DNA from 3 places in the Xenorhabdus poinarii G6 genome. Region 1 is predicted to be linked to each of the others. Evidence: predicted binding sites of a transcription regulator. Region 1 holds the regulator's gene; each other region holds the start of a gene.
What was found. Region 1 encodes PurR, which represses purine synthesis genes. Its sites were predicted from a motif close to CANGCAAACGTTTGCNTG; they were not measured.

Region 1 (10,371 bases):
CAAGACATCCGAAGGTGGTATCTTCAATAATGCTGCGCAAATTTGGAACCACACTTTCTACTGGCATAGTCTATCACCAAATGGTGGCGGCGAACCAAGTGGGAAAGTGGCAGATGCTATCAATCATGCTTTTGGTTCTTTTGCCGAGTTTAAACAGCAGTTCACTGATGCCGCTCTGAAAAACTTTGGTTCTGGTTGGACTTGGTTAGTCAAAAAAACGGATGGCACTTTGGCTATCGTTAACACATCTAATGCCGCAACCCCATTGACGAGTAATGATAAACCTGTGCTGACCGTTGATGTCTGGGAGCACGCATATTACATCGATTACCGGAATGCACGGCCTCAATATCTGGAGCACTTCTGGGCATTGGTTAACTGGAAATTTGTTGAAGAAAACTTAGCTTAATTAAGCTTAGTGTTCACGCCAGTTTGAAATAACAAGGGCGGTTTTCTTTCATTTACTGAGTAACGCATACTGAAAGACCGCCCTTAAAGTCACAGATCATTAAAATAATGAGCGTGACAAATTCGTCTTTTAGATCTTTGATCAAATCAGGCAGAGGCTTCCCAGAAACACAATCATGATTAATGCGCTACCGGCCGCCAACAATCCCAACTTCAGATCTGTACTCATAGAATATCCTCTGTATAAAATTAAGACCCCCTAACACCCTAAATTTTAAGTGGTCATTCACCGTTTTACCTAAAAAGCAGACTGCAATATTTCATTCATACTCTTTATAGCATCGATTATTACTTCCACTTTTGAGCTAGATCAGACAAAATTCACGGTTCATCGCTAACTTATTGCCAACCATCACCCTATATATAAATATGTTGGCAATTGATTAACAAATATCTATACCTGATAAATTTCAAGTTACAGGGGAATGCTAGCTAATGCAGTCAACCAAACGGAAATTTGAAAGATAAAGGGTGTACAAATTTAGACCATAAGGTCAGGAGTTCTTTTTATCATGGCAACGATCAAAGATGTGGCCAAACACGCTGGTGTTTCAACCACAACCGTATCCCATGTTATCAATAAAACCCGTTTCGTCGCCGAAGATACCAAAGCTGCTGTTTGGGCGGCTATTAAGGAACTGAATTATTCGCCCAGTGCTGTTGCCCGTAGTTTAAAAGTCAACCACACCAAATCGATCGGGTTACTGGCCACATCCAGTGAGGCACCTTATTTTGCTGAGATCATAGAATCGGTTGAAAATAGCTGCTATAGCAAAGGCTATACACTGATTTTATGTAATTCTCATAACAACCTTGATAAACAAAAAGCCTATCTCGCAATGCTGGCACAAAAGCGCGTCGATGGTTTGCTGGTCATGTGTTCAGAATACCCTGAACAACTTTTAGGTATGCTAGAAGACTATCGTAATATTCCGATGGTGGTTATGGATTGGGGAGAGTCCAAAGGGGATTTCACCGATGCAATTATTGATAACGCCTTTCACGGTGGTTACCTGGCTGGCCGTTATCTTATTGAACGTGGCCACCGTGAAATTGCCTCCATTTCCGGACCGTTAGCCAGGAATACCGGAGGGGGACGCCACCACGGTTTTCTCAAGGCATTGAAAGAGGCCAACATTGCTATTCGAGATGAGTGGATTGTTCAAGGTGATTTTGAACCTGAATCCGGTTATCAGGCCATGTATAAGATCCTTAATCAGAAACATCGCCCAACCGCCGTTTTCTGTGGCGGCGACGTGATGGCAATGGGCGCAATTTGTGCTGCCGATGAGTTAGGATTGCGCGTTCCGCAAGACATTTCAATTATCGGTTACGACAATATTCGTAATGCCCGCTATTTCACGCCAGCATTAACAACCATTCATCAACCCAAAGAACGTTTAGGGCAAATGGCATTTTCGATGTTATTGGACAGAATCGTCAATAAACGTGAGGATGCACAAACTATCGAAGTCCATCCACGCCTCGTTGAACGACGCTCGGTGGCGGATGGACCTTTTATCGATTATCGCCGCTGACAGTTAACTTTCTTGCAGCCATTCAGCATTCAGCGTATTGCTATCCCCCAGGTAATCGAGTAACCAGCTTAATGCCGGAGAATGGCTTTTTTGCAACCATGTCAAGCAGCATGGACTATCAGGCAATGGTTGTTCAAGTTCGAGTGTCGTCAGCTTGCCCTTACGGATCAGCGGTAACGCCCGATGCTTGGGAACCATTCCTACACACAGTCCATCCATGAGGCAACTCAGCCCTGCATCCCAATCCGGAACAATCAACCTCCGTTGATTATCTAAAGCCCATGTATTACGTTTAGGCAAGCTGCGCGAAGTATCCTCAAGGCATAAACTGGGATAAGGCCGCATTTGATCATCATTCAATTTTCCGGATATTGCCGCCAATTCATGGCCGGGGCTGACAACGCACAGCCATGGCATGAATCCCATATCCCTGAAGCTATAGCGTTCCCCGACAGGAGAGGCTCGAGTTGCCCCTATAGCAACATCCACGCGTTCATCAACCAACGCATCCCATACCCCATTAAACACTTCAGGATAGATGAATAATTCAATATCTGGGAAATGGCGGTAGAAATCCAAAATTAGCCGAAGCGTCCGCTCTGGTTTGACAACCTGATCAACCGCAATACTGAATTGCCCCCGCCAGCCATTGGCAACTTGTTGGCACTGATGTCGGGTGTGATTCATTTTTTTGATAACAGAACGAGCTTCTTTGATAAAAATAGCCCCTGCTTCCGTGAGTTCAACATCCCGGTGACGACGTTCAAACAGTGATACTGCCAACCATTCTTCAAGCTGCTTTACCGTATAACTCACAGCAGAAGGCACGCGGTGAAGTTCTGATGCAGCCGCACTGAAACTTCCTGTTCTGGCAACAGCATTAATAACTTCCAGAGAGTATTCAGACCACATATATTTTCCTTTCAAATTTTTTCACGACATGATGCAAATATTACCGTTTCACAAGTAAAAATCATGCCATATAAAATAAGCTGAATATTTTTTTATCAACGACCACATCAAGTTGTTAATACAATGAATACACATAAAAACGCTATTCCATTCATGTTTTATCTCGCAGGTCTGAGTATGCTCGGTTACCTGGCCATCGATATGTATCTGCCCGCTTTTGATGCAATGAAAGAAGAATTGGGGACATCAACAAATGCCATTAGTGCAAGTCTCAGCATTTTTCTGGCCGGGTTTGCTTTTGCCCAGCTTTTATGGGGGCAATTGTCTGACCGCTTAGGTCGAAAGCCTGTTCTTATTATCGGACTCTCTCTGTTTTCCATTAGTTGTTTAGCTATGCTGTGGATTACTGATCCTATTCAGTTGCTTATCTTGAGATTTATGCAAGCGGTTGGGGTTTGTTCTGCGGCGGTTACCTGGCAGGCACTGGTCGTCGATAGATATGATGCAGAACAGACCAAACGTGTTTTTGCCATGATCATGCCTCTGGTTGCTCTTTCTCCGGCCCTTGCCCCTTTATTGGGAGCCTGGTTATTGACCCACAGCGGCTGGAGGATCATTTTCTTTGTTTTAATGATCGTGACACTGTTACTGCTGATACCGACATTTTTCCTGACGAGTAAGCATACGAATATTGAATCCAGAACTGAGACCAAAACAGTTTCTTTCTTTACGTTACTCGCTTCCCCGGTTTTCAGCGGAAATGTCTTGATCTATGCATCTTGCAGCGCCGGTTTTTTTGCCTGGCTAACGGGTTCACCAACCATTCTGAATAGTATGGGTTATAACGCCACCGATATTGGTCTAAGTTATATCCCCCAGACGCTGGCATTTATGATTGGTGGATATGGTTGCCGTCTCTTATTGGAAAAAGTGAAAAGTGAAACCGTATTCCCACTTTTGCTGATAGGCTATGCGGTAAGCATGACGAGTATTTACCTGATTTCTCTATCCAGCGCACCTTCATTTATCGCTATTCTTATTCCTTTTTGTGTAATGGCTGCCATGAATGGCGCATCTTATCCCATTGCCGTGGCAAATGCGCTGTCTGTGTACCCAAAGAGTAGTGGTAAAGCAGCTGCATTACAAAATGCGCTACAATTGGGATTATGTTTTGTCGCAAGTATCGTTGTTTCTCTATTTATGGAATACCCTCTTTTATCAACAGCAACCGTCATGGCATTGACTTCTGTTCCAATGGCGGTGGGTTATTGGTTACAAAAAAACAGATAAAAACCATTGGGTAGAAGCTCAATAATTTCCAAATAAATAATTACTAAAAGCATTAATATCTAAAGGTTACATTATTCCTGTAACCTTTAGTTGATTGTTTAAATATTATTTTACTCATATACTCGTATACTCATGAAGACTCAATTATTCTAATAACTTGGCATTTTAGGTTATTCATAACGCTGAATCTCTATCTAATTTCAGGATTAATAAGATATATATGATTTTTATTTCCAAATAAATTTGGATAGGTTTAATATAATAAAAATCATCAACAAATGACACTGAAGAATTCCATCACAAAAATGTTGGAGAGTTTGGAGAGTATATGAGTTCATCTTTCATTGAAGACAAAAAGTCAATCACCGATTCTTGGCACCGAATCGCTTATGAATTACTTCAGGAAGCTGATATCGAGATCAACGGCAGTCGTCCTTTTGATATAAGCATTAAAAATCCCAATTTTTATAAGCGTGTATTGAAAGAGGGTTCTCTGGGCTTGGGTGAGAGTTATATGGATGGCTGGTGGGAATGTGATCGCCTTGATATTTTCTTTTATAAAATATTACGGGCAGATCTGGAACATCGTATACCGCAAAATGCCAGAGATATTTTCAGAATAATTATTTCTCGTATGTTTAATTTACAGTCACCCAAACGGGCCTGGATTGTCGGTAAGGAACATTATAATTTAGGCAATGACCTTTTTACCCGGATGCTTGATCCTCATATGCAGTATTCTTGCGGTTATTGGAAAGAGGCCAATACACTAGAAGAAGCACAATCCCATAAGCTCCGTCTGATTTGCGAAAAACTCCAATTATCCCCTGGTATGACTTTATTGGATATCGGTTGTGGGTGGGGAGGATTAGCCGCTTATGCAGCAAAAAATTACGGTGTCTCGGTTACAGGGGTAACGATTTCAGCCGAGCAGCAAAAATATGCACAGGAACATTGCAAAGATCTCGATGTCAAAATTATCCTTGAAGATTACCGAGACCTTAACCTTCAGTTTGATCGTATCGTCTCTGTTGGTATGTTTGAGCACGTCGGTCCGAAAAATTATGACCATTACTTCAATATTGTGAAAAAAAATCTGACTCCTGATGGGCTATTCCTGCTCCATACCATCGGTTCCAATATTGATAAACTCGGCGCTGATGCCTGGATCAGTAAATATATTTTCCCGAATGGCTGCTTACCATCCATCCCTAAAATTGCCAAAGCAACCAATGGAAAGTTTATCATGGAAGACTGGCACAATTTTGGCGCAGATTATGACCGAACTCTCATGGTATGGTATGAGCGATTTATTGCCACCTGGCCTGAAATAAAAGATAACTACAGCCCGCGCTTCAAGCGAATGTTCAGCTATTACCTTAATGCCTGCGCAGGCGCATTCCGCGCAAGAGACATTCAGCTATGGCAGATAGTGTTCAGTCCACGAGGCATTGAGAAAGGATTAAGAGTTCCTAGATGAGGGACGTTCTTTTCGAAATAACGCTTCCGTTTAGCGGGAAAATGACAGAAATATTATTTCTGTATTTTCCCCATTCTATAAAAATTAGGTTTTTGTCAACGTGACAGTGTAATCTGGAAACACGTTTTGACTCTTCTTATTGCTTTTGAGCTTGTAACATTAATTTTTCCTGCTCTTTCTGGATCATAACCCGTTCAACGGTATCTACAACCGATTGAGTTTGTGGATCAATTTCAATATTAACTTTTTCTCCCAATCGTTTTTTGCCCAGGGTTGTGCGCGCCAATGTTTCCGGAATCAAATGAACACTGAAACGATTATTGACAACATCACCAATGGTCAGACTGATCCCATCAATACCAATAAATCCTTTGTGCAAGATATATTTCATCAATGACTTATCGTGAATTCGGAACCATATTTCATGGTTATTCTCCGAAGTAAATATTTTGGCAATTTCTGCGGTAGTCATGATATGACCGGACATCAAATGTCCGCCAATTTCATCACCAAATTTAGCCGCTCTTTCCAGATTGACTAAATCACCGGTTTTAAGTTCACCAAGGTTGGTTAGACGCAACGTTTCTTTCATTAAATCAAAGCTGATGAGGTCACCATCAATTTTAGTCACAGTCAGACAACAACCATTGTGGGAAACAGAAGCACCTGTCTCTATGCCGGATAATAATTCGGCCGGAAATTTAACAACATGAGTCCGAAAGTGCGTTTTTTCATCAATGGCAACTATCGGCGCTTTTCCCTGAACGATACCTGTAAACATGGTAACCTCTTAAATTATGTCATCTAACGGATTAGACCCACTCACTATGTTTAAACACAATGCTGTTTAACACACGATGCTAATTGAAAATTCTCCGGTTGAGTTTAGTTTCAGTTGAGGATTGCTTCAATCATATTGTCCTATTTGTTGAGTATAATCATCGTACAATGATTGGATTAATAAAATGAGTTCTATACAATGTGAACGCTTATAAGCGACATATTTTTCATTAACATCGTTTGCTCGCACAAATATTTCTTTTTCTCATTCATTTTCAATCAAAAAGGTGTAGTACGTGCAGAAATATTTAAATGAAGCGCGTAGTTTGCTCGCTCTGGGGATCCCCGTTGTCATTGCACAATTTTCACAAACTGCGATGGGTTTCGTCGATACAGTCATGGCTGGTAAAGCCGGGGCTGTTGAGATGTCAGCCGTTGCCGTCGGTACATCAATCTGGCTGCCAACCATTTTGTTTGGTCATGGGTTATTGCTTGCCTTGACACCGATTGTGGCACATATGAATGGATCAGGTCAGAGAAAGAATGTTGCCAGTCAAATCCAACAAGGATTCTGGCTTGCCGCTTTCCTTTCTGTCCTGACTATTGCCGTATTGTATAACAGTCGATTTATTATCGAATCACAGCATAATATTGAGCCGGCCCTGGCACAAAAAGCCACCGATTTTATCCACGCCATTATGTGGGGAGCACCAGGCTATTTGTTCTATCTCGTCTTACGCGGCCAATGCGAGGGACTATCGAAAACAAAACCAGCAATGATCATTGGTGTTGCTGGATTACTGGTGAATATTCCCGTTAACTATATTTTTATTTACGGTAAATTTGGTGCGCCTGCATTAGGCGGTGTGGGGTGCGGGGTTGCAACCGCAACGGTTTATTGGGTGATGTTCCTGTTGCTGCTTGCATTCGTAAAATTCGCCCCTTCCCAAAAGGATATCCAGACATTCCACGCTTTTGCCGCACCCAAATGGCATATGCAAAAACGGATTGTGCAACTTGGTTTACCTATTGCTTTAGCGATGTTCTTTGAGGTTACGCTATTTGCGATTGTCTCATTGTTGGTTTCTCCACTCGGTGTCGTTGCCGTTGCCGGACATCAAATCGCACTCAACTTCAGCTCCATGATGTTTATGTTCCCGTTGTCACTGGGAATAGCAGCAACCATTCGGGTCGGCTATAACCTGGGCCAACAATCAATTGAAGGTGCTAAAATAGCTGCTTACACAAGCATTATTATTGGATTAATACTGGCAGGCATAACGGCGATGTTCACCGTACTGCTACGTGAACATATTGCATTTATGTACAACGATAATCCGGAAGTCGTTATTCTTGCCTCCCATTTGATGCTATTTGCTGCTATTTACCAGCTTTCTGATGCTGTTCAGGTCATTGGATCTGGCGTATTGCGGGGATACAAAGATACCCGTTCTATTTTCTATATCACGTTTATTGCTTATTGGCTATTAGGGTTGCCCAGTGGCTACATTCTCGCGTTAACTGATTATGTTACTGAACCGATGGGGCCACAGGGTTTCTGGATTGGCTTCATTATTGGCTTAACGGCATCGGCATTGATGATGGGTTACCGTATCCTATGGACACAAAAACAACCTGCTCATTATGTTCTGAAACGTTCTACTCATTAATTTACTGTCTTTCAGTATATTAAGTTATCAGCACCAAGGGGAAAAGCAGCAAATTCACACTAAACGATGCAATTGCGAGCAATTAAACGAGAATTTGCATTTTCTCCTTGCCAGAAAGCACATCGCCCGTTAATATTCAGCCCCGTTGTCAAACACGGAAATTTAAATTGCGTCCGTAGCTCAGTTGGTTAGAGCACCACCTTGACATGGTGGGGGTCGGTGGTTCGAGTCCACTCGGACGCACCAAATATCCGGTTGATAATAAATCTATTCTATGTGCGTCCGTAGCTCAGTTGGTTAGAGCACCACCTTGACATGGTGGGGGTCGGTGGTTCGAGTCCACTCGGACGCACCATTATTCTTTGATTCTTGCACTACTCTTCTATTCTTAAATTTCTCATCCTGGTAAGATTCCGATATAGTTTCACCTATAACACGGCTGAATCAGCACACTAAAAAAAACTTTTATTCTACTTGCGCAACAACTAACGAATTTCTTTAACATGAAGTAAGGTTATTTTTCTTTTCCGTATGTAAATCTTTTCAAGAACTATTTTTTTGATTCATTTCACAGAAATTAGTCTCTATAATACGCTTATGTCATAAGTTGAATGGTTTCAGCAAACTAATTTACCGAATCCAGAAAAAATTACAGATGATTAGTCGAACTCAATCCACAGGTCTGCACAAACCTGACTTCACACAGAAAAACCATTTGACGCTTTCTGCTCTCCATTTTCTATTGCTTATTATGTTGCGCAACGACAACACCGGTGATCCCAGCATAGATAAAATCAATGGTTGGCGGTTCCCTCTTTTAACCCACAAAAACCAGTAGATAGATTGTCATGAAAAAAACCAAAATTGTTTGTACTATCGGGCCAAAAACAGAATCCGAAGAAAAATTAACCGAATTGCTTAATGCGGGCATGAATGTGATGCGCCTGAACTTTTCTCACGGTGACTACGAAGAGCACGGTCAACGCATTAAAAACATTCGCGCAGTGGTCGCTAAAACCGGCAAAAAAGCCGCCATTTTACTAGATACTAAAGGCCCTGAAATCCGCACCATGAAACTGGAAGATGGCAATGATGTCTCCCTGACAGCTGGCCAGACTTTCACCTTTACAACCGATAAATCCGTTATTGGCAACCGAGATCGTGTCGCTGTGACTTATGCCGGATTACCAGACGATCTGAAATCAGGAAATACGGTATTAGTTGATGATGGTCTGATCGCCATGACGGTGAAAGACGTGACCGCGACTGAAGTCATCTGTGAAGTGTTGAACAATGGTGATTTAGGCGAAAACAAAGGGGTTAACCTGCCAAATGTTTCCATCAACTTACCCGCATTGGCCGAGAAAGATAAACAAGATTTGATCTTCGGTTGTGAGCAAGGTGTTGACTTCGTCGCGGCTTCTTTCATCCGTAAACGCGCTGATGTCCTGGAGATTCGTGAACACCTGAACGCTCATGGCGGCGGACATATCCAAATCATTTCCAAAATCGAAAACCAGGAAGGTCTGAATAACTTCGACGAAATTCTCGAAGCATCTGACGGTATCATGGTTGCCCGCGGTGATTTAGGGGTTGAAATCCCGGTAGAAGAAGTTATCTTCGCGCAAAAAATGATGATTGAAAAATGTAATACCGCTCGTAAGGTTGTGATCACAGCGACCCAAATGCTGGATTCAATGATCAAAAACCCACGCCCTACCCGTGCTGAAGCCGGTGACGTTGCCAACGCAATCTTAGACGGTACCGATGCGGTGATGCTTTCCGGTGAAAGTGCGAAAGGGAAATATCCGGTCGAAGCTGTCTCTATCATGGCGACTATCTGTGAACGTACCGATCGCGTTATGAGCAGCCGCATTGAAAACACCAAAACACAAAAACTACGTGTGACTGAAGCGGTCAGTCGTGGTGCGGTTGAAATTGCAGAAAAACTGGCCTCCCCCCTGATCGTCGTCGCAACTTACGGCGGTAAATCAGCAAGATCTATCCGTAAATATTTCCCTAATGCGCCAATTCTTGCTTTAACGACGAATGAAATCACCGCTCGTCAATTACTGTTAGTTAAAGGTGTTTCCACTCAGCTTGTTAAAGAAATCGCGTCTACCGATGATTTTTACCGTATCGGTAAAGCAGCGGCACTGGCAAGTGGTATGGCACACAAAGGGGATATTGTTGTGATGGTATCGGGTGCATTAGTACCCAGTGGTACAACAAA
Region 2 (10,371 bases), 1.4 Mb from region 1:
ATACCTGAATGGGATCAGTGGGTATCGACAAACGCCATTTTCAAGATAAACAATAACGTCACAACAAGCACACACGGGCTTACTTCACGCCATTTGCCGGTGCCCAGTTTCATGGCGCAATAAGCCATAAAACCCAGTGCAATACCTTCGGTAATAGAGAAACTAAATGGCATCATCACTGCGGTGATAAATGCCGGAACGGATTCGGTCAGATCATCCCATTTCACCCGTGTCAGGCTGGATGTCATCAACACGCCAACATAGACCAAAGCACCCGCAGTCGCGTAGGCAGGCACCATACTTGCCAGTGGAGAGAGAAACATCACCAGCAAGAACAACATCCCAACGACAACCGCCGTCAAGCCTGTACGCCCCCCAACAGAAACCCCTGACGAACTTTCAATATAGGCGGTCACCGAAGACGTCCCAATGTAAGATCCTGCCACCGAGCTGATACTATCCACGTACAGCGCTTGTTTCATGCGCGGGAATTTACCACGATGGTCTGCAATACCGGCTTTATCCGTCACGCCAATTAATGTACCGGAAGAATCAAACAAGTTGACCAGCATGAACGAGAAAATAACGCCGGCCAAAGCGATATCCAGCGCGCCCTTGACATCAACGTTACCCACCACGCTCATCACACTCGGCGGCAAGTCAAAGATACCGTGATATTCCACATATCCCATCATAAAACCGATGACGGTTGTCACGATGATAGAAATCAATACGGCCGCGTGGAAATTGCGCGCCGCTAAAATGGCGATAATGAAAAAGCCCAATGTGCCCAATAAAACATGATGCGAAGCAACGTTGCCAATAGAGACAATCGTATCGGGATTAGGCACGATCATGCCCGCATTTTTCAGCCCCATCATGGCGATGAACAAGCCAATACCGCTGGTGATACCCACGCGCAGGCTCAAGGGTATATTGGCGATCATCCAGTAACGGACACGAAAGAGCGTCAAGATCAACAATCCCACCGCGCCCCAGAAAATAGCGCCCATGGCGACCTGCCATGAAATGCCCATTGCACCAACCACGACAAAGGCAAAAAATGCATTCAATCCCATTGCGGGTGCAACCGCAACCGGCAGATTCGCTATCAATCCCATCATCATGCTGCCTGCCGCGGCGATAAGACACGTTGTGACGAATACCGCTTTAATATCCATACCGGCAACGGCCAGAATTTGCGGGTTAACAAAGACGATATACACCATTGTCAGAAACGTCGTCAGCCCGGCAATCATTTCAGTACGCACCGTCGTACCATGTTCCGCTAACTTAAACACACGCTGAAGCAAGCCCTGACGATGGTTAGGACCAGGAGTTATTGTGCTCATGTAATGTGATTTCCCCAAAAAGCAAAGTTTTCGACCTATCCTACAGGAAACCCCTATAAATCGTTACCCTGGAAGGACAAAAAAGAAAACGTTTGCGATGCGTATAATCAACGAGTTAAATAACATTATGATTGTTGGGCATATTCATTGGGCGACGCTATTTTATGCGCTATTTTTTCACGCCTTATCGAGAAACGGCGCGCAATATAATTTGCCGTCAACTCCAGTGATAAACACATCACAAAATAAACCAGCGCAACAAATAAAAAAACTTCCATCGGATAAACCATGCTGCGGTTATTCACCTGAGTCGCCAAAAATGACAGCTCCGCGACACCGACAATATAAGCCAATGATGTATCTTTAATTAATGCAATCCATTGATTGATGAATGAGGGCACCATCATACGCAGTGCCTGTGGTAAAACGATGTACCAAAGCACTTCCCAGCGATTAAATCCAAGAGAGAGTCCCGCCCGCCATTGACCCTCACCCATTGCCAGAATGCCCGCTTTAACGCCATGAGCCAAATAAGCCGAAGTAATCAATGCCAGTGCACAAACGACGGTCGTTATTTCAGGTATTTCCATTCCCAATACCACGGGCAGCAAAAAATATGTCCAGAAAATCAGCATAATAACTGGAATAGCACGGAAGAAACCTAGCACGGCCGCCAATAGATTAACCCAAAAACCACGCAGCATTGCCAATGCAATGCCGCCTAAGGTGCCTAATATAATGGAGATAGCGCCCGCCATGATGCTGATGATCAACGTCAATACCGCGCCTTCCAACGGCCCATCAGGAAAAGTACCCAATAGCAAATAACGCCAGTTTTCTGCGATAACGGTAAAGTCCATATTAATTCCCTCTTGCCAATGTTCTCTGCTGACGCCACTGTCCCCAACCTTCCATCACGGCAATAATGGCGATATAAAGTACTGTCGCGACACCAAATGCCTCAAAGGTTTGTAAGGTTTGAGTTTCCACCTGACGCGATGCGTAGGAGAGTTCTGCTACCCCAATCGCCATGGTTAGTGATGAATTTTTAACGATATTCATGTATTGCCCTAACAGCGGTGGCATCGCTATTTTCAGCGCCTGTGGTAAGACGACGTGGCGCATGGCCTGCCAACCCGTTAAGCCTAATGCATGAGCCGCATATTTCTGCCCACGTCCGATTCCCTGAATGCCTGCGCGTAATTCCTCCGCAATAAATGGCGCTGAATAGAGGGTAAGCCCTATCAATCCCGCCAGAAACTCGAAAGATGGCCATCCCAGTGTCAGCCCCAAAATCAGGATATCGTGGGGCGTGTTCAACCACATCATCACCCCTTGTGGCAGCATTTGCCCGGATGCGAAATACCAGAAAAACAGTTGTACCAGTAAAGGCGTATTACGAAATACCGTGGTATAAGCGGTGACCAGCCAGCGCAGTGGCTTAATTTGGCTATCTCGTGCCGCAGCAATCAAAAAGCCTAACAACGTGGAAAAGACAATCGTGCAAGCCGAAAGCCACAAGGTGATCAGAAACCCCTGCCACAACCATTGTCGATATTCAGAAGCCAGTAAGTGCTCGGTAATAAATTGCTCAAACATATTCATTATTCACCGCATAAAAAAACAGCAAAGCCCCAAGATAACGGGGCTAATTTCAGTCTTTGTTTTTTAAACCAAAGCGCTAAGCATAAACGACGACATTACCGTTTTGCCTGGCTCTCCAATGGCGCAAATTTAAAATCACCTCGTGGTTGGGCTGACTGCGTTTCCGGGCCAAACCAACGGTTGTAGATTTTGTTAGCCTCACCCTCTTTTTCTAATTGCAGTAACGTCTGGTTAACCGCATCAATCAGCCGCCCTTCTCCTTTGGTTGCCGCGACCGCCTGATATTCACGGGTAATACTGAAAGGGGAAATTTCAAAATCGGCTTTTTGCGCTTCGGGGACGTTTGCCAACAAGCCAACCAGTTTCGCATCATCCTGCGTGATTGCCTGTACATTACCATTTCTCAGCGCCGCAAATGCCAGTGGTGTATCGTCATAAGAGATCACCTTAGCCGTTGGGTAACGCTCACGCAGGGTAATTTCCTGCACCGTCCCTTTGTCTGCACCTATACGCAGTTTGGCAATATCGTCTGGATGAGTTAAAACACCTTTGCGGGCAATAAATTTCTGGCCGGTCGAGAAATAAGGTATAGAGAAATCAACTTGTTTGGCACGTTCGTCAGTGACCGTGAAGTTCGCAGCGATTAAGTCAATTTTCTTGGCAGCAAGCAGGGGAATTCGGTTCGCCGGGTTGGTTGGGCGCAGTTCTAATTTCACCCCTAAATCCTTGGCAATCGCATTAGCGATATCAACATCATAGCCTGCCAATTTTTTCGTCTGAGGATCGATAAAACCAAAGGGTGGGTTACTGTCAAATACCGCAATACGTACCGTGCCAGATTTTTTAATATCATCAAGTTTATCCGCCTTTGCCACACCTGAAACCCATGCCAGGCTACTCAGCAAAACGGCCACTGCTATGCGAGATTTATTGCGAATTTTCATTGTACACCCCTGTTAGTTATCAATTTTTATATGACCAACAAAAGCTATCAATTTCGCCATAGCACTTGAAATAATATAAAATACTATGTTTATAGCAATAAAGAATATAAAAAAGCGAACGCTGGCGAAAAATAGTCAGCGTTTCAGGTAATTAAAAACAACAGCGATATTATTCTTTTTGGGTCAGCAATTTTTCCAACTTATCGCCACCAATATGGCGGAAGTCTTGCCCTTTAACGTAATAGAAAATAAATTCACAGATATTTTGACAACGATCGCCAATGCGCTCAATCGAGCGGGCACAGAAAAGGGCAGTCATGATATTCGGGATCGTTCTCGGATCTTCCATCATGTAAGTCATAAGTTGACGGACAATCCCCTCATATTCCTGATCCACTTTTTTGTCTTCATGGTAAATGCGGATCGCTTCTTTCAGATCCATGCGGGCAAAGGCATCCAATACATCATGCAACATTTGGATAGTATGGTGTCCCAGTGATTCTAAACTGACCAGCAAAGATTGCTGTTGATGTGAGAATTTTTCAAGCGCGGTTTGACAGATCTTATCAGCAACATCACCAATCCGCTCCAGTTCGGCGATGGTTTTTGAAATCACCATGATCAGGCGCAGATCGCTGGCCGTCGGCTGGCGTTTTGCAATGATGCGAACACAAGCCTCATCAATCGCCACCTCCATCATATTCACCTTCTGATCATCTTCAATGACTTGCTGTGCTAACACTGCATCTTGATTGTGCATCGCCAGAATGGCTTTACTGAGCTGCTCTTCCACCAGCCCGCCCATTGTCATCAATTCTGTGCGAATGTGCTCCAGCTCGGCCGTGAACTGGCCGGAGATGTGTTTGCTGAGATTCAGATTTTCCATCTTATGCTATCCTCATATCAACCGTAGCGGCCAGTAATGTAATCTTCGGTCTGCTTCATTTTCGGTGTGGTGAACAATCGATCTGTCGGGCTGAATTCAATCAGTTCACCCAGGTACATAAATGCCGTGTAATCAGAACAACGAGCCGCCTGTTGCATGTTATGAGTCACAATCACCACGGTATATTCTGATTTCAATTCACTGATCAACTCTTCAATGCGCCCTGTTGAAATCGGGTCAAGTGCCGAACAAGGTTCATCCAGCAACAAAACTTCCGGGCGAATAGCAATACCGCGGGCGATACACAGGCGTTGCTGTTGACCACCAGAAAGGCTATACCCACTCTGATGTAATTTATCTTTGGTTTCATTCCACAGGGCGGCTTTTGTTAACGCCCATTGGACACGCTCATCCATCTCTGTGCGGGGCAGTTTTTCAAACAGACGTACCCCAAAAGCAATATTGTCGTAAATCGACATCGGAAAGGGTGTCGGCTTCTGGAAGACCATACCCACTTTAGCGCGCAACAAAGCCACATCTTGCCGGTCTGTCAGGATATTGATGCCATCCAGAATAATGTCCCCTTCCGCGCGCTGTTCGCCGTACAATTCATACATTTTGTTGAAAGTACGCAGCAATGTGGATTTACCACAACCCGATGGCCCAATGAAAGCCGTGACCTTATTTTGTGCAATATCCAGTGTAATATTTTTTAGGGCGTGAAATTTGCCATAATAGAAATTCAAATCACGTACCTGTATTTTGCTGCCAGCTATTTTTTCCACGGCGACTTTATCTACTGCGCTTTTATTGACTGCCATTTGATTAACGACGAGATCATTCGCTTTATTCATCAGTATTTATCTCTTTAATCCCTTTATGCTTTCATGCCATCAAAGCATGGCTGATTTAAAAGAATATTAGTGCTTCTTCTTTGCAAACAGCACACGCGCCACAATGTTGATTAACAGTACGCACAGCGTGATTAGCAAGACACCCGCCCAGGCCAACTGCTGCCAGTCCGCAAACGGACTCATGGCAAATTTGAAAATCGTGACAGGCAAGTTTGCAATTGGCTGGCTAAGGTCGGTACTCCAGAATTGGTTAGACAGCGAAGTGAACAACAGTGGCGCCGTCTCACCAGCGATACGGGCAATGGCCAGCAAGATACCGGTCATGATGCCTGATATTGATGCTTTCAATGTAATGGCTGAGATCATTTTCCATTTTGGTGTTCCCAGGGCATAAGCAGCTTCGCGCAGGTTATCTGGCACCAGTTTCAGCATATTCTCTGTGGTACGAATAACGATGGGGATTTGCAACAACGCAAGGGCAATCACCCCGGCCCAACCGGAAAAATGTTGCATTTTCACCACAACCACCGTGTAGACAAACAAACCGACCACAATTGACGGAGCTGAAAGCAAAATGTCATTAATAAAGCGAATGATTTCTGCCAGCCATGAACGGCGGCCATATTCCGCCAGATAAATCCCCGCCATCATCCCCAGCGGTGTACCAAACGCCGTTGCCCAGAAGATCAGTAAGCCACTCCCCACAATCGCGTTTGCCAGCCCACCGCCTTCGGTATTGGGGGGCGGTGTCATTTCCGTAAACAACGCCAGCGACATCCCATCGATGCCTTTAGTGACGGTGGAGATTAAAATCCAGCCTAGCCAGAATAAGCCGAATGCCATTGTCGCCATGGATAACATCAACGCCACGCGATTTTTCTGACGACGCCATGACTGCATACGCAGGCGGTTTTTCATCTCGGCTTCGTTGACTGTACCGGATAACCGTGACGGTTGATGATTGATCGTTGTCATTTCAACGCCCCTCATTTTTTGCCAGGCGCATGATCATCCATTTTGATAACGCCAACACAATAAAGGTGATAACAAACAAAATCAGCCCCAACTCCATTAATGCAGCGGTATGCAGACCCGATTCTGCTTCGGCAAATTCATTCGCCAACGCAGAGGTGATACTGTTCCCCGGCATATACAGAGACAAGCTATCCAGTTGGTAGGTATTACCAATAATAAAGGTAACCGCCATGGTTTCTCCCAATGCCCGGCCAAGCCCTAACATGACGCCACCGATCACACCATTCTTGGTATAAGGCAAGACAATATGCCAAATCACTTCCCACGTCGTACAACCGATGCCATAGGCAGACTCTTTCATCATTACCGGGGTCTGTTCAAATACATCCCGCATGACAGCGGCAATATAGGGGATGATCATGATGGCAAGAATGACACCCGCCGCCAGAATGCCGATGCCAAACGCCGGACCAGAAAATAACTCGCCCACAATGGGAATGCTGGAAAGCACATCACCAACGGGTTGCTGAAAATAGGTCGCAAACAAGGGCGCAAAAACAAATAGCCCCCACATGCCATAAACAATACTGGGGATCGCCGCCAATAACTCAATCGCTACACCCAACGGACGTTTCAACCAATTCGGTGCCAATTCAGTCAGAAACAAGGCGATGCCAAAACTCACCGGAACCGCAATGATCAAGGCAATGAGTGAGGTCATGACTGTGCCATAAATCGGGACTAATGCGCCAAAGACGCCGGCGGGGGCATCCCAATCTTTGCCCCACAAAAAAGCAAAACCAAATTTTTGTATACTCGGCCAGGAAGCGATGATCAACGAAATGATAATGCCCCCCAACAGAAATAAAGTCAGCAACGCCGCCAGTCTAACCAGCGCGCCGAAGATAATATCGCCATTTTTACTTGGTGCTTTCAATGCCGTTTTACGTTCGGCCATACGCTGAATTCTCATTTTGGGTGATTTCCCCCTGAATAATAAAGGGGGAAATGTCATCATCATCAATGCACAAAGTCATCAATATAGCGGTTTACCGCTGCTATCTTTGATATTGCTCTTCCATGCGGCACGTACTTGGTCAACCACCTCTTTTGGCAGAACGGCATAATCCAGATCTTGCGCCTGTTGTCTGCCTTTGTCATAAGCCCAATCGAAGAATTTCAGAAGTTCAGCACCGTTCGCAGCATTTGCCTGGTGTGTGTGGATAAGAATGAAGGTGGTGGAAGTGATTGGCCAGGCATTATCGCCTTTCTGGTTTGTCAGATCCTGGGCAAAGCCGCGACTCCAGTTTGCGCCTTTCGCTGCGGCACTGAAGTTTTCTTCCGTCGGCGTGAGCACTGTCCCCGCCGCTGAGATCAATTTGGTATAAGCCAGGTTATTTTGCTTTGCATAGGCATATTCAACATAACCAATCGAGCCAGGAAGACGCTGAACAAAAGCCGCAATCCCATCATTGCCTTTGCCTCCTAATCCGGTTGGCCATTTGACGGTCGAACCTGACCCGACTTTTTGTTTCCAGTCGCGGCTCACTTTAGACAGATAACTCGTGAAGACGTAGGAAGTCCCTGAGCCATCGGCACGACGGACGACAGCAATGTTTTGATCGGGCAGTTTGAGGTGAGGATTCAGTTTTGCAATCGCCGGGTCATTCCATTTCTTGATATTCCCCAGATAAATGTCACCCAGCGTTTTACCATCCAGAACCAACTGACCCGATTTAACACCGGCAATGTTCACCGCCAACACAATGCCACCAATGACCGTCGGAAACTGGAACAGACCGTCGTTGGCGAGTTTTTCATGAGTCAAAGGCGCATCAGATGCACCAAAATCAACAGTATTAGCAATAATCTGCTTGACACCGCCTGAAGAACCAATGCCCTGATAATTAATTTTGTTACCCGTTTCTTTCTGATAAGAATCCGCCCATTTGGCATATATCGGTGCGGGAAATGTCGCACCAGCCCCTGTCAAGCTGGTGCTCGCAAATGATGACAGGGATGTCATGGCCAAGACGACGGCCACGGTGGTACGCATTGATTTCATATTCCCTCCTACTGGGATACGCATCATTAATGTAAAAACAAGTGCCAAACCTGACTGACAAATTGATTTTAGGTTAAAAAAAGGGATCGTCAGGGAAAATAGGCGAATTCAATGACAATAAAATGTATAAATTATGACATTTTTATGACAGGGTTTTGATGACAGGGCGGGTAGGTTGTCCTTTTTGACATTCAATTTGACGTTCAATCATGCACTCAAGGTAACGCGATTGGAATATATACACGAATCGACAGCCCCGCTTTTTCGCTGCTGCCCACCTGAATCTCGCCCCCATGCATCGCAATGATACTATGGATGATGGCAAGCCCCAATCCAACGCCGCCTGGGTTGTGGCGACGGCGATCACTGACCCCTTGCGCGAAAGGCTGGAACAAAATAGCCGCTTCTTCTTTCGTCATCCCGCGACCGTTATCTTCAACCTGAAACCAGCCAAATTTTTCGGTTGAACCACTACTGATCCGAATCCATCCATGACCATAACGCCGGGCATTCGTCAACAGATTGAGCAAGACACGTTTGATAGAAAGGGGATGCGCTAAAATAAAAATCGAACCTGCCGATAAGCCGTTTTCGATAGCGACATCAGCCAGATCAGGCTGTTTTACCACGCAACGTCGTTCTGCCTCAATCACCTCGTCAAGCAACGTATTCAATTCACAGCATGTCAGAGGCATAGCCTGTTCCGCCCGTTGATAATCAATGAATTGATCAATCATGGCATTACACTCTTCAATATCCTGATAGATAGCCTCTGCCAAGCCGTGATCTTTTCCTGCCAACATTTCCATCGCCAGACGAATGCGGGTCAGCGGAGTACGCAAATCATGGCTCACGCCCGCCATCAATACCGCTCGATCACTCGCCTGTGATTTCAGCATCACCAACCATTGGTTGAACGCCCTGATAACCGAACGAGTGGCCGCGGTTCCCCTTTCAGGCAGTGGTGATACACGTCTTCCTTTTCCTGTCTCGATAATGGCTTGTTGCAAACTTTGCAAGGCGCGTTTCTGGAGAGTGACATACCGCCAGGATATCGCGAACACCAGTAATCCCGTACCAAACAGCATGATAAAGAGATAAGGAAATACCACGCTGAAAATCAATTTTTCAGCGGTCGCCAGCAGCAAAGCGACCAGCACGCTGAACAGCAAGCTGCCCAGCATCAGGTACAGCACAGCGAAAAAGCAGGAACGTAAAGAAAGCCAAAGCTGTGGCACGCAGGGTTTTTTCATACCTTGCTTCCGTCAGGAACAAAAACATATCCCAATCCCCAAACCGTCTGAATATAACGCGGATGGGCAGGATCTTCTTCAATCAGGCGGCGTAAACGGGAAACCTGTACATCAATGGAACGTTCCATTGCGCCATACTCTCGTCCCCGTGCCAGGCTCATCAATTTATCGCGTGATAGCGGTTCGCGGGGGTGAGAAACCAACACTTTCAGCACGGAAAATTCCCCGCTGGTCAAGGGTAACAGCTCATCCTGATGAAACATTTCACGTGCGCCGAGATCCAGTTTAAATTTTCCGAAGTTAATGACGGCATTGTCTGATGCCGGCGCACCCGGCAATTCATTCGCTTGTCTCCGCAGGACCGCCCGCATACGTGCCAATAATTCACGCGGATTAAAAGGTTTAGCAAGATAATCGTCCGCACCAATTTCCAGACC
Region 3 (10,371 bases), 110 kb from region 1:
CGAGTCCACCCTGCCACAAAAAGGGGCAGAACTTGAGTTACTCATTGTGATGAAACGTACCCGATGCGGTGTCCCGAAAACATTTCCATCAACGATTACAGTGAAGGTCGATGTGGATGATTCTCCAGGAATGGTTGAACGTTTTACCAGTTTATTCACGGCACAAGATTTTAATATCGCTGAACTGGTATCAAAAACGCACCCAAGCGAAGAAAATCACCCTGCCCGCCTGCAAATTCAAATTACAGGCCATAATCCACAGGATGATAATGGCACGATATTTAAACAACACTTTCATCATCTGTGCACAGAGTTAAACGCGCAAGGCAGTATCAGCGTACAAAATCATTTACTTCAACCCATACTCAACTAATGGCCACCGGTTCATATCGCGGCATTAGCGTACCGACCCTTTAAATCAAAACGACCAAACGGAGAATGAGTGATGAGCCCATTAAAAGCTGGCGATAAAGCACCGCAATTCAGCCTTCTTGACCAAAATAGCAAAACCATTAATTTGTCTGATTTTAAAGGACAACGGGTTTTAGTCTATTTTTATCCCAAAGCCATGACACCAGGCTGCACCATTCAGGCATGTGGTTTGCGTGACGCACAGAGTGAACTGAACAACGTTAATGTTAAAGTGTTAGGCATGAGTCCAGATACCCCCGAAAAGTTATCTCGCTTTGTCGAGAAAGAGCGGCTGAATTTCACTTTACTTTCTGATATTGACCATCAGGTTGCCGAACAATTTGGTGTTTGGGGAGAAAAGCGGTTTATGGGGAAAACCTACGATGGCATTCACCGCATCAGTTTTCTGATTAACCCACAAGGGGATATTGAACACGTTTTTGATCAATTCAAAACCCGTGATCATCACCAAATTGTACTGGATTACGTGAAACAGCATTAATTTAATCTCATGCGAGACGTCATCAATTTTGCATTGCCGCCAGTTTCAGCTGGCGGCAACTTTTTTCCACTAACATTCATAATGAATAATTCACTTTGAGGTACCCTTTGCTATCATACACATATTCATGAAATTGATAGCCAGAATGGAGCACACTGTTTTATGAGAAACGCGCGATGAGAAAAACACCGAGAAGATCGTTAGTCGCCATCTTTATGGGCTTGTTACTATTGGGTCACCCTCCTGTATTTTCTGCACCCGTTGAAGACTCCTTACCAGATATTGGTACGACAGCAGGCGCCACACTCAGCATCAATCAAGAGATGGCCATGGGTGACTTTTATATACGTATGATACGTGCTCAGGCGCCCCTGATTTATGACCCGCTTCTGATGCAATACATTAACAATATGGGGCAAAAATTAGTTAATCATGCCAGTTCAGTAAAAACTCCTTTCCATTTCTATCTTGTCAATAATCCTAATATTAATGCTTACGCATTTTTCGGCGGTAATGTTGTTCTTCACTCGGCGCTATTACAGTATAGCCGCAATGAAAGCGAATTAGCGTCTGTCATGGCGCATGAAATCTCCCATGTGACACAACGGCATCTGGCACGGCTCATGGAAGAACAAAAACGGACCAGTCCGCTGGCCTGGGCTGGAGCATTGGGTTCTATCTTGCTGATGATGGCTAGCCCACAGGCCGGCATGGCGGCACTTAGCGGTACACTTGCCGGTTTCCAACAAGGCATGATCAGTTTTACCCAATCAAATGAACAGGAAGCGGATCGCATTGGCATGCAGACACTCAACCGGGCAGGATTTGATCCGCATGGTATGCCTGGTTTTATGCAGATCATGGCCGATCAATCCCGTTACAGTTCCAAGCTACCGGAAATGCTCTATACCCACCCATTACCCGACAGCCGCTTGGCTGATGCCCGCAATAGGGCAAATCAATATCCAACAAAAATGCACCCTGAATCGCAGGATTTTCTGTTCGCCCGTGTCCGTATTTTAACCAAGTATTCAACCTATCAACGTTCCTATATCGATGAATGGTTAAAAAAATATCTTCAGGGTACCCCGAAAGAACGGCTGGCGGCCACCTACGGACGCGCGATTTTACTTTCTAAAGATAAAAAGTATGCCGAGGCTAAAGCAACACTCTCCCCATTGCTGGAGCAACAACCGGATAATATTTGGTTTATTAACACAATGACGGGGATTGATATCGAACAACAGCACTACGCCAGCGCTATCAATCGATTACAGGAGGCCCTCAAAACGCAGAAAAACAGCCCGATATTGCAGATCCTCCTTGCAAGAGCCTACTTTGCAGACAAAAAATATTCTCAGGCATCACAACTTCTGTTTCGTTACACCTTCAATCACCCTGACGATCTTAATGGCTGGAGCCTGCTAAGAGATACCGCAGGAAAACAAGGAAAACGCGCGGAGGAACTCGCGGCTTATGCAGAAATCATGGCATTAAAAGCTCAGTTTGATTCAGCCATAGGACTACTGAGCCAGGCCAGTGCATTAGCAAAATTGGGCAGCTACGAGCAGAAACGATATGATGCCCGGATTGATCAGTTACGCGAACTGCAAAAAAGTTATAACCAATATGAAAATTAAAGGATTTTTATATGCAACCCGTCACTATTTACCATAATCCACGTTGCTCAAAGAGCCGTGAAACACTGAAATTGGTTGAAGAACTCGGCATTGAGCCGACAATCATTCACTATCTCGAAACACCGCCGACAGTAGAACAACTTGCCGTATTATTGAAACAACTTGGTTTCAACGATGCCCGTCAATTAATGCGTACCAAAGAAGAGCGATATCAAGAATTAAATCTTGATGATGCCACATTATCCCAGGAAGCACTGCTGCAGGCGATGGCTAACAACCCTAAATTGATAGAACGCCCGATTGTGGTTGTCGCTGATAAGGCACGTTTGGGGCGTCCTCCTGAACACATTAAAGAGATTCTGTTCTGACTCTTTTTCAGTGGAAATGAATAAAAAAGTGATAGGGACACGATTCTCTATCACTTTTTTATCCTGATTGCGTTTTCTTTCCGCTTTATTCATTCAAAGCTCAAGGATATCTTTCACAAATGGGATCGTCAGTTTACGTTGTGCCACAATGGAAGCGCGATCAAGCTCATCCAGGGTTTTAAATAACGTTTGCATTTCCCTGTCGAGCCGTTTCAGCACAAAACGTCCGACATCCTCTGGTAATTCAAAACCCCGCAATTTTGCCCGTAGTTGCAATGCCTGAATTTTCTCATCATCAGATAAAGGCTGTAATTTATAAATCTGCCCCCAATCCAAACGAGAGGCCAAATCCGGCAGCGTCAGGTTAATTTGCCGGGGGGGACGATCGCCGGTGATCAAAAGACACGTCCGGCCAATTTCGACAATTCGATTGTAAAGATTGAAAACCGCCATTTCCCATGCCTGATCACCGGCGATACATTCAATATTATCGATGCACACTAATGATAAATGTTCCATGCCATCAAGCACTTCGGGAACAAAATAGGCACGTTTATCCAGTGGGACATATCCGACAGCTTCTTCCCGTTGGGATAATTCGGCACAAGCGGCGTGCAGCAAATGGCTCTTGCCCCCGCCATCGCGAGACCAAAAATAGATATAACTGCCGTGAGATTGACTAATGGCCAATTTTATTGCAGCTACTAAAGAGGTATTCTCGCCTGCAAAGAAACTGGCAAAAATTTCATCATCGGGCAAATATAATGGCAATGAAAGCTGCGACGGTGTATTCAGAAGCACCTCAAACAGAATGGGTAACGAACAGCGCTAAGTCTACCACAAAAAAACGCTATAAATGAAACGAATGCGCGGTTTTAAATAGGAGATTATTCTTGCAGTACATTTCATCATAAGATGATAGAAAAATAGAAAGGGCAGATGAAAAAGCCCTTTCTGATTCTTTTAACTCATGAAATTTATTCTCTGACTTCGTGCTTCTTATTATTTTCAATTGATTCCAGAGACGAATGAATATATTGCTCTTCTGGACGGATAAAACTGATCAATTTAAAAAGCAGACTCAGGCCAATGCCAACAACTGTCGCCAGTGCCATGCCTTTCAACTCTGCTGCGCCAAGCTGAATTTTCGCGCCGCTGACACCAATAATCAAAATAACAGAGGTCAGGATCAAGTTCTGCGCCTTGCTGTAATCCACTTTTGAATCAATCAGCACCCGAATACCGGAAGCGCCAATCACACCATACAGCAACAAAGAAACGCCGCCCATAACGGGTACAGGGATCATCTGAATAGCCACTGCCAATTTCCCTACACAGGAAAGTAATATTGCGATCACCGCCGCGCCACCAATCACCCATGTGCTATACACACGCGTCAGCGCCATCACGCCAATATTTTCACCATACGTTGTGTTCGGGGTCGAACCAAAGAAACCCGAAATCATCGTTGAAAAACCATTGGCAAACATTGAGCGATGCAGACCCGGGTTTTTCAATAAATCTTTCTGTACAATATTTGCGGTCACCACCAGATGCCCAACATGCTCCGCAATCACCACCAGCGCCGCAGGTAAAATTGTAATGATGGCAAACCACTCAAAACGCGGCGTATAAAATGTCGGCAACGCCAACCACGGTGCTTCACGCACCGGCGTAAAATCGACAACGCCCATGAAAAATGACAGCGAATACCCCACCAGCACCCCAATCAAAATGGGGATAATGGCCATAAAACCCCGGAACATGACCGAACCTAAGATCGTCACACCCAGCGTTACCATGGATATGGTCAGATGGGTCATATTGACCTCGCTGCCCGCCGGCGGACGTAAACCAGCCATATCAGCGGCAACCCCAGCCAGCTCCAGCCCGATCACGGCAACAATAGCGCCCATCGCAGCCGGCGGAAACAACACATTAATCCACCCTCTCCCGGCAATTTTTACCATCAGGGCAACCAGACAAAACAACAAACCACAGATAATAAACCCGCCCAATGCGAGTTCATATCCCAAAGGCAGTAACAATAAAACGGGCGAGATAAAAGCAAAGCTGGAACCTAGATAGGCTGGAATTTTTCCTTTACAAATCACCAAATACAACAATGTCCCAATGCCGTTGAACAACAAAACCGTTGCGGGATTAATTTTAAACAAAATAGGCACCAAAACAGTTGCCCCAAACATGGCAAAGAGATGTTGTAAACTTAAAGGAATAGTCTGTATCAACGGGGGTTTTTCGTCTATCCCAATAGTTCGACGGGTCATTATTATATCCTCTTGCTAGAAACCAAAAAAAAGCCGACTTGTCAGCCGGCTGTCCCTGTTATTTAGTACCAAATATTTTGTCCCCGGCGTCCCCTAAACCAGGAACAATATATCCCTGTTCATTGAGCCCTTCATCAATCGAAGCGGTGTACAACTCTACATCAGGGTGCGCTTTCTCCAGGGCGGCAATGCCTTCCGGCGCGGCAACCAAAACCAGGACTTTAATAACCGGGCAGCCTGCTTTTTTCAGCAGGTCAATGGTTGCAATCATAGAGCCACCGGTTGCCAGCATGGGATCAACCACCAACGCCATGCGTTCATTAATGTCAGACACTAATTTTTGAAAATATGGCACAGGCTCAAGCGTTTCTTCATCACGATATACGCCCACGACACTGATTCGCGCACTGGGAATATTTTCCAGCACACCATCCATCATGCCCAGACCGGCACGTAAGATAGGGACAACCGTAATCTTCTTCCCTTTAATTTGGTCTATTTCTACCGGACCACACCATCCATCAATGGTCACTTTCTCAACGTCTAAATCAGCAGTTGCTTCATATGTCAGAAGATTGCCCACTTCTGAGGCCAGTTCACGAAAACGTTTGGTGCTGATATCATGATCTCGCATCAGACCAAGTTTATGTCTCACAAGTGGGTGTTTAACCTCAACGATCTTCATGGGTTTCTCCTAATATAGCCGGCAGATAAAAAAATCGCGGGATTATACCGCCTTTTCAACATCAATCCACTAGCAATCTGTTGATTTTCATCAATCACACAGGGTTTTCTGGCATAAAGTTCTCACGGAAAACCGAGATAAAGCTATCGCAAACGTTTGCTTAGGCTGTTAGAATTGTCGCCGTTCTGTTTTATTCATAAAAATGCAACCGTCCGGGAGCTACGCAGTGACCAACAAAACCTCTCTTAGCTATAAAGATGCTGGTGTCGATATTGATGCTGGCAATGCCTTAGTCAATCGAATTAAAGGTGTCGTAAAACAGACCCGTCGCCCCGAAGTGATGGGAGGATTAGGGGGTTTCGGTGCATTATGTGCCCTGCCCCAGAAATATCGTGAACCGATATTGGTTTCCGGTACCGATGGCGTTGGCACTAAACTGCGTCTGGCCATGGACTTGAAACGCCATGAGACTATCGGCATTGATTTGGTTGCCATGTGTGTCAATGATCTGGTTGTTCAGGGCGCGGAACCGCTTTTCTTCCTTGATTACTATGCCACTGGCAAGCTGGATATTGACACCGCCGCCAATGTCATTACCGGGATCGCAGAAGGCTGTCAACAAGCAGGCTGCGCTCTGGTGGGAGGGGAAACAGCAGAAATGCCCGGCATGTATCACGGGGAAGATTATGATGTTGCTGGTTTTTGTGTCGGTGTCGTTGAAAAATCAGCCATTATTGATGGCAGCCAAGTCCAGGCGGGTGATGCACTGATTGCACTCGCGTCCAGCGGGCCGCACTCCAATGGTTATTCCCTGATCCGTAAAATTCTTGAAGTCAGCCAGACAGATCCAGAAACGACCCAACTGGAAGGAATATCAATTGCAGACCATTTACTCGCCCCGACCAAAATTTACGTTAAATCTGTTCTTGAATTGATTGAAAAAGTCGACGTTCATGCGATTTCACACCTGACAGGCGGCGGCTTCTGGGAAAATATCCCCCGGGTTTTACCCGAAAACAGGCAGGCAAGAATCAACGCAAACAGTTGGCAGTGGCCGGCGATTTTTACTTGGTTGCAACAAGCCGGTCATGTCAGCGAGCATGAAATGTACCGCACATTTAACTGTGGGGTTGGCATGATCATTGCGCTTCCTCAAGATCAGGCAAAGCAAGCCATTTCATACCTGCAAGCCTCAGGAGAAAAGGCATGGCAGATCGGTTCGATTACTGAACTTGATTCAGATAAGCAGCCCGTGGTGATTGACGTCTAACATGCTCCAATAAATATTCTGCCCGATTGATTGCAAATTACCGCTCTATTGGCGGTAATTTGCAAAAAGAAATAAGGGTACACCAGTCACTCAATTTTTTCAGCGAAAACACACCATGAAAAAAATTGTCGTTTTAGTCTCCGGCAAGGGTAGTAATCTTCAATCGATCATCGACGCCTGCCAACAAAACCGAATTAATGGCTGTATTGCGGCGGTGTTCAGTAATAATGCGGAAGCCTATGGTCTGCAACGTGCTGAACAGGCCGGTATTCCCGCGCATTGTATTAACCCGAAGTCCTATGCGGATCGTATCAGTTACGATACCGCCCTATTCCAGGCCATTGATCAATATGCGCCGGATTTGGTGGTTTTAGCGGGTTACATGAGAATTTTATCGCCCGAATTTGTACAGCACTATGATGGCCGCCTGCTCAATATTCACCCGTCCCTTTTGCCTAAATATCCCGGCCTGCATACTCACCGGAAAGCGATAGAAAATGGCGATAAAGAACATGGTACTTCCGTCCATTTCGTGACCGAGGAATTAGACGGTGGTCCCTGTATTTTACAAGCTAAAGTGCCCATTTTTGCCGGGGATAATGAAGAAGAGGTGATCGGGCGTGTACAAGCGCAAGAACATCGTATTTATCCCCTGGTGATTGGCTGGTTTTTAGACCAACGTCTGGTCATGAAAGACAATACAGCGGTAATGGACGGTAAGGTTCTCCCACCACAAGGTTATGCCGCGGAATAAGGCCAACGAGGGAAATTAAGCCGCCTGATCGTTCGCACAATGCAAGTTGTCGTTTATTGGGTATACTATCAACTATATTGATACGCCATCATTTTCAACTTAATGTGCAACAATGAGATAACGGGTTTCTGGGAACATAGACAAGGATGTCACGCGAGCATGTCGATCCCCCAATCCAGTGAAGTGGCACCCTGAAATCAGCAAGGTGCCCGCTCATGTCGTTCCTTAAAAAATATTGAGGTACTCATGTCCAGTGGTTCAGAAAGTCCATCCGTAAACTTGCGTCCTCTTGAACGGGAAGATCTCCCTTTTGTCCATAAAATTAATAATAACTTCAATGCGATGCGCTATTGGTTTGAAGAGCCTTATGAAGCCTTTGTTGAATTATGCGATCTCTATGACAAACATATTCATGACCAAAGTGAGCGCCGCTTTATCATTGAAAGCTCGAACGCCAAAGTGGGGTTAGTCGAACTGGTCGAGATTGATTATATCCACCGCCGGGCAGAATTTCAGATTATCGTCGCTCCCGCCTATGAAGGGCAAGGCTACGCAACCGTGGCGTTGAAACTGGCGATGGAATATGCGTTTGCTGTCCTGAATCTTTATAAACTGTATTTGATTGTCGATAAAGAGAATTTGAAAGCCATTCATATATACAATAAATTGGGATTTACGACCGAAGGCGAATTAATCGATGAATTTTTTGTCAACGGCACTTATCATACCGCCATCAGAATGTGTATGTTTCAACGCCACTATTTCGCCAATAAAGCCCGTGAAAGCTAGTTCGACACGCCGGTTTATCAAACACTAACCATTCAAGACCGATGGAAAACCCAATGGAGCAGTAAGGAGTAGTCATGTCCCACGATCGTCTTTATACCGAGAAAGAACTCAGTTGGCTCTCTTTCAACGAGCGGGTTCTTCAGGAAGCAGCTGATAAAAGTAACCCGCTGATTGAAAGAATGCGATTTTTAGGGATCTACTCCAATAATTTGGATGAGTTTTATAAAGTTCGCTTTGCCGATGTAAAGAGACGCATTCTTATCAGTGAAGAACAGGGTTACGCCACTAATGCCCGCCATTTATTAAAAAAAATCCAGGCAAAAGTTGCCCGAATCGATCAAGAATTCGATGCACTCTATAACGATCTGCTACTGGAAATGGCGCGTAATCAGATTTTCTTAATCAACGAACGTCAGATATCGCCAAACCAACAAATCTGGCTACGGCAATATTTTCGCCAGCATTTACGGCCACATATCACCCCGATTGTCATCAATTCAGAAACCAATTTGGTTGAATTTTTAAAAGATGATTATACCTATCTGGCCGTTGAAATTATTCGGGGGCAAGCAACCCAATACGCGTTGTTAGAGATCCCATCCGATAAAGTCCCGCGTTTCGTCAATCTCCCCCCGGAGATGCCCAAAAAACGCAAATCAATGATATTAATCGATAATATTCTGCGTTATACGCTGGATGAGATTTTCAAAGGGTTCTTCGATTACGATACGTTGAACGTCTACTCGATGAAAATGACACGCGATTCCGAATATGACCTGGCAACAGAGATGGAATCCAGCCTGCTGGAGCTCATGTCTTCGACTTTAAAGCAACGGCTGACGGCGGAACCGGTACGGTTTGTTTATCAGCGTGATATGCCTGATGAAATGGTGGAGCTATTACGCAGTAAACTTGGGTTATCCAATGATGACTCGGTCATCGCCGGGGGGCGCTATCATAACTTCAGGGACTTCATCAAATTCCCCAATGAAGGAAACCGCAATCTTCTGAACAAACCGATACCACGATTGCGCCATCCCTGGTTTGACCATTTCCGCAACGGATTCGACGCGATCCGTGAAAGAGATGTCTTGCTTTATTATCCTTACCACACCTTTGAACATGTGCTGGAATTGCTGCGTCAGGCCTCTTTCGATCCCAGTGTGCTTTCGATCAAGATTAATATCTATCGGGTCGCAAAAGATTCACGCATTATTGATTCCATGATCCACGCCGCACACAACGGCAAAAAAGTCACCGTCGTGGTGGAATTGCAGGCTCGTTTTGATGAAGAAGCGAATATTCATTGGGCGAAACGCCTCACTCAAGCGGGCGTGCATGTCATTTTCTCCGCGCCCGGCCTGAAAATTCACGCCAAGCTATTCATCATTTCTCGACTCGAAGGCGAAAAGATCATTCGTTACGCCCATATCGGTACGGGCAATTTCAATGAAAAAACCGCACGCCTTTATACCGATTATTCTTTACTGACGGCCAACCCTGACATTACCAATGAAGTTCGCCGGGTGTTTAACTTTATTGAAAACCCCTATCGGCCAGTTACCTTCAATAATTTAATGGTATCACCCCAAAATTCACGTGCCATGCTCAATCAGTTAATTACTCAGGAAATTGCGCACGCGCAGGCCGGTGAATTGGCGGGT

Region 2: XPG1_RS00690 (NCS2 family permease) is a predicted target of PurR. The motif match lies at 1,434-1,451, and genes of this name have one in related genera.
Region 3: purM (phosphoribosylformylglycinamidine cyclo-ligase) is a predicted target of PurR. The motif match lies at 6,040-6,057, and genes of this name have one in related genera.

What each region holds. Positions count from the first base shown of each region.
Region 1 is NZ_FO704551.1:1,529,402-1,539,772, reverse strand. Features, by position in the region: gene sodB (superoxide dismutase [Fe]) at 1-409, shown strand, start outside; gene purR (HTH-type transcriptional repressor PurR) at 981-2,006, shown strand; gene punR (DNA-binding transcriptional activator PunR) at 2,010-2,918, opposite strand; gene punC (purine nucleoside transporter PunC) at 3,042-4,208, shown strand; gene cfa (cyclopropane fatty acyl phospholipid synthase) at 4,537-5,688, shown strand; gene XPG1_RS07110 (riboflavin synthase) at 5,825-6,469, opposite strand; gene XPG1_RS07105 (MATE family efflux transporter) at 6,765-8,138, shown strand; tRNA gene XPG1_RS07100 (tRNA-Val) at 8,308-8,384, shown strand; tRNA gene XPG1_RS07095 (tRNA-Val) at 8,417-8,493, shown strand; gene pykF (pyruvate kinase PykF) at 8,987-10,371, shown strand, end outside.
Region 2 is NZ_FO704551.1:149,621-159,991, reverse strand. Features, by position in the region: gene XPG1_RS00690 (NCS2 family permease) at 15-1,352, opposite strand; gene XPG1_RS00685 (amino acid ABC transporter permease) at 1,478-2,212, opposite strand; gene XPG1_RS00680 (amino acid ABC transporter permease) at 2,214-2,951, opposite strand; gene XPG1_RS00675 (ABC transporter substrate-binding protein) at 3,053-3,901, opposite strand; gene phoU (phosphate signaling complex protein PhoU) at 4,071-4,787, opposite strand; gene pstB (phosphate ABC transporter ATP-binding protein PstB) at 4,805-5,608, opposite strand; gene pstA (phosphate ABC transporter permease PstA) at 5,708-6,616, opposite strand; gene pstC (phosphate ABC transporter permease PstC) at 6,618-7,574, opposite strand; gene pstS (phosphate ABC transporter substrate-binding protein PstS) at 7,653-8,681, opposite strand; gene XPG1_RS00645 (ATP-binding protein) at 8,897-9,934, opposite strand; gene ompR (osmolarity response regulator transcription factor OmpR) at 9,931-10,371, opposite strand, start outside.
Region 3 is NZ_FO704551.1:1,418,918-1,429,288, reverse strand. Features, by position in the region: gene XPG1_RS06610 (glycine cleavage system transcriptional repressor) at 1-373, shown strand, start outside; gene bcp (thioredoxin-dependent thiol peroxidase) at 446-913, shown strand; gene bepA (beta-barrel assembly-enhancing protease) at 1,090-2,553, shown strand; gene arsC (arsenate reductase (glutaredoxin)) at 2,565-2,921, shown strand; gene hda (DnaA inactivator Hda) at 3,015-3,722, opposite strand; gene uraA (uracil permease) at 3,899-5,209, opposite strand; gene upp (uracil phosphoribosyltransferase) at 5,268-5,894, opposite strand; gene purM (phosphoribosylformylglycinamidine cyclo-ligase) at 6,121-7,164, shown strand; gene purN (phosphoribosylglycinamide formyltransferase) at 7,280-7,918, shown strand; gene speG (spermidine N1-acetyltransferase) at 8,165-8,707, shown strand; gene ppk1 (polyphosphate kinase 1) at 8,782-10,371, shown strand, end outside.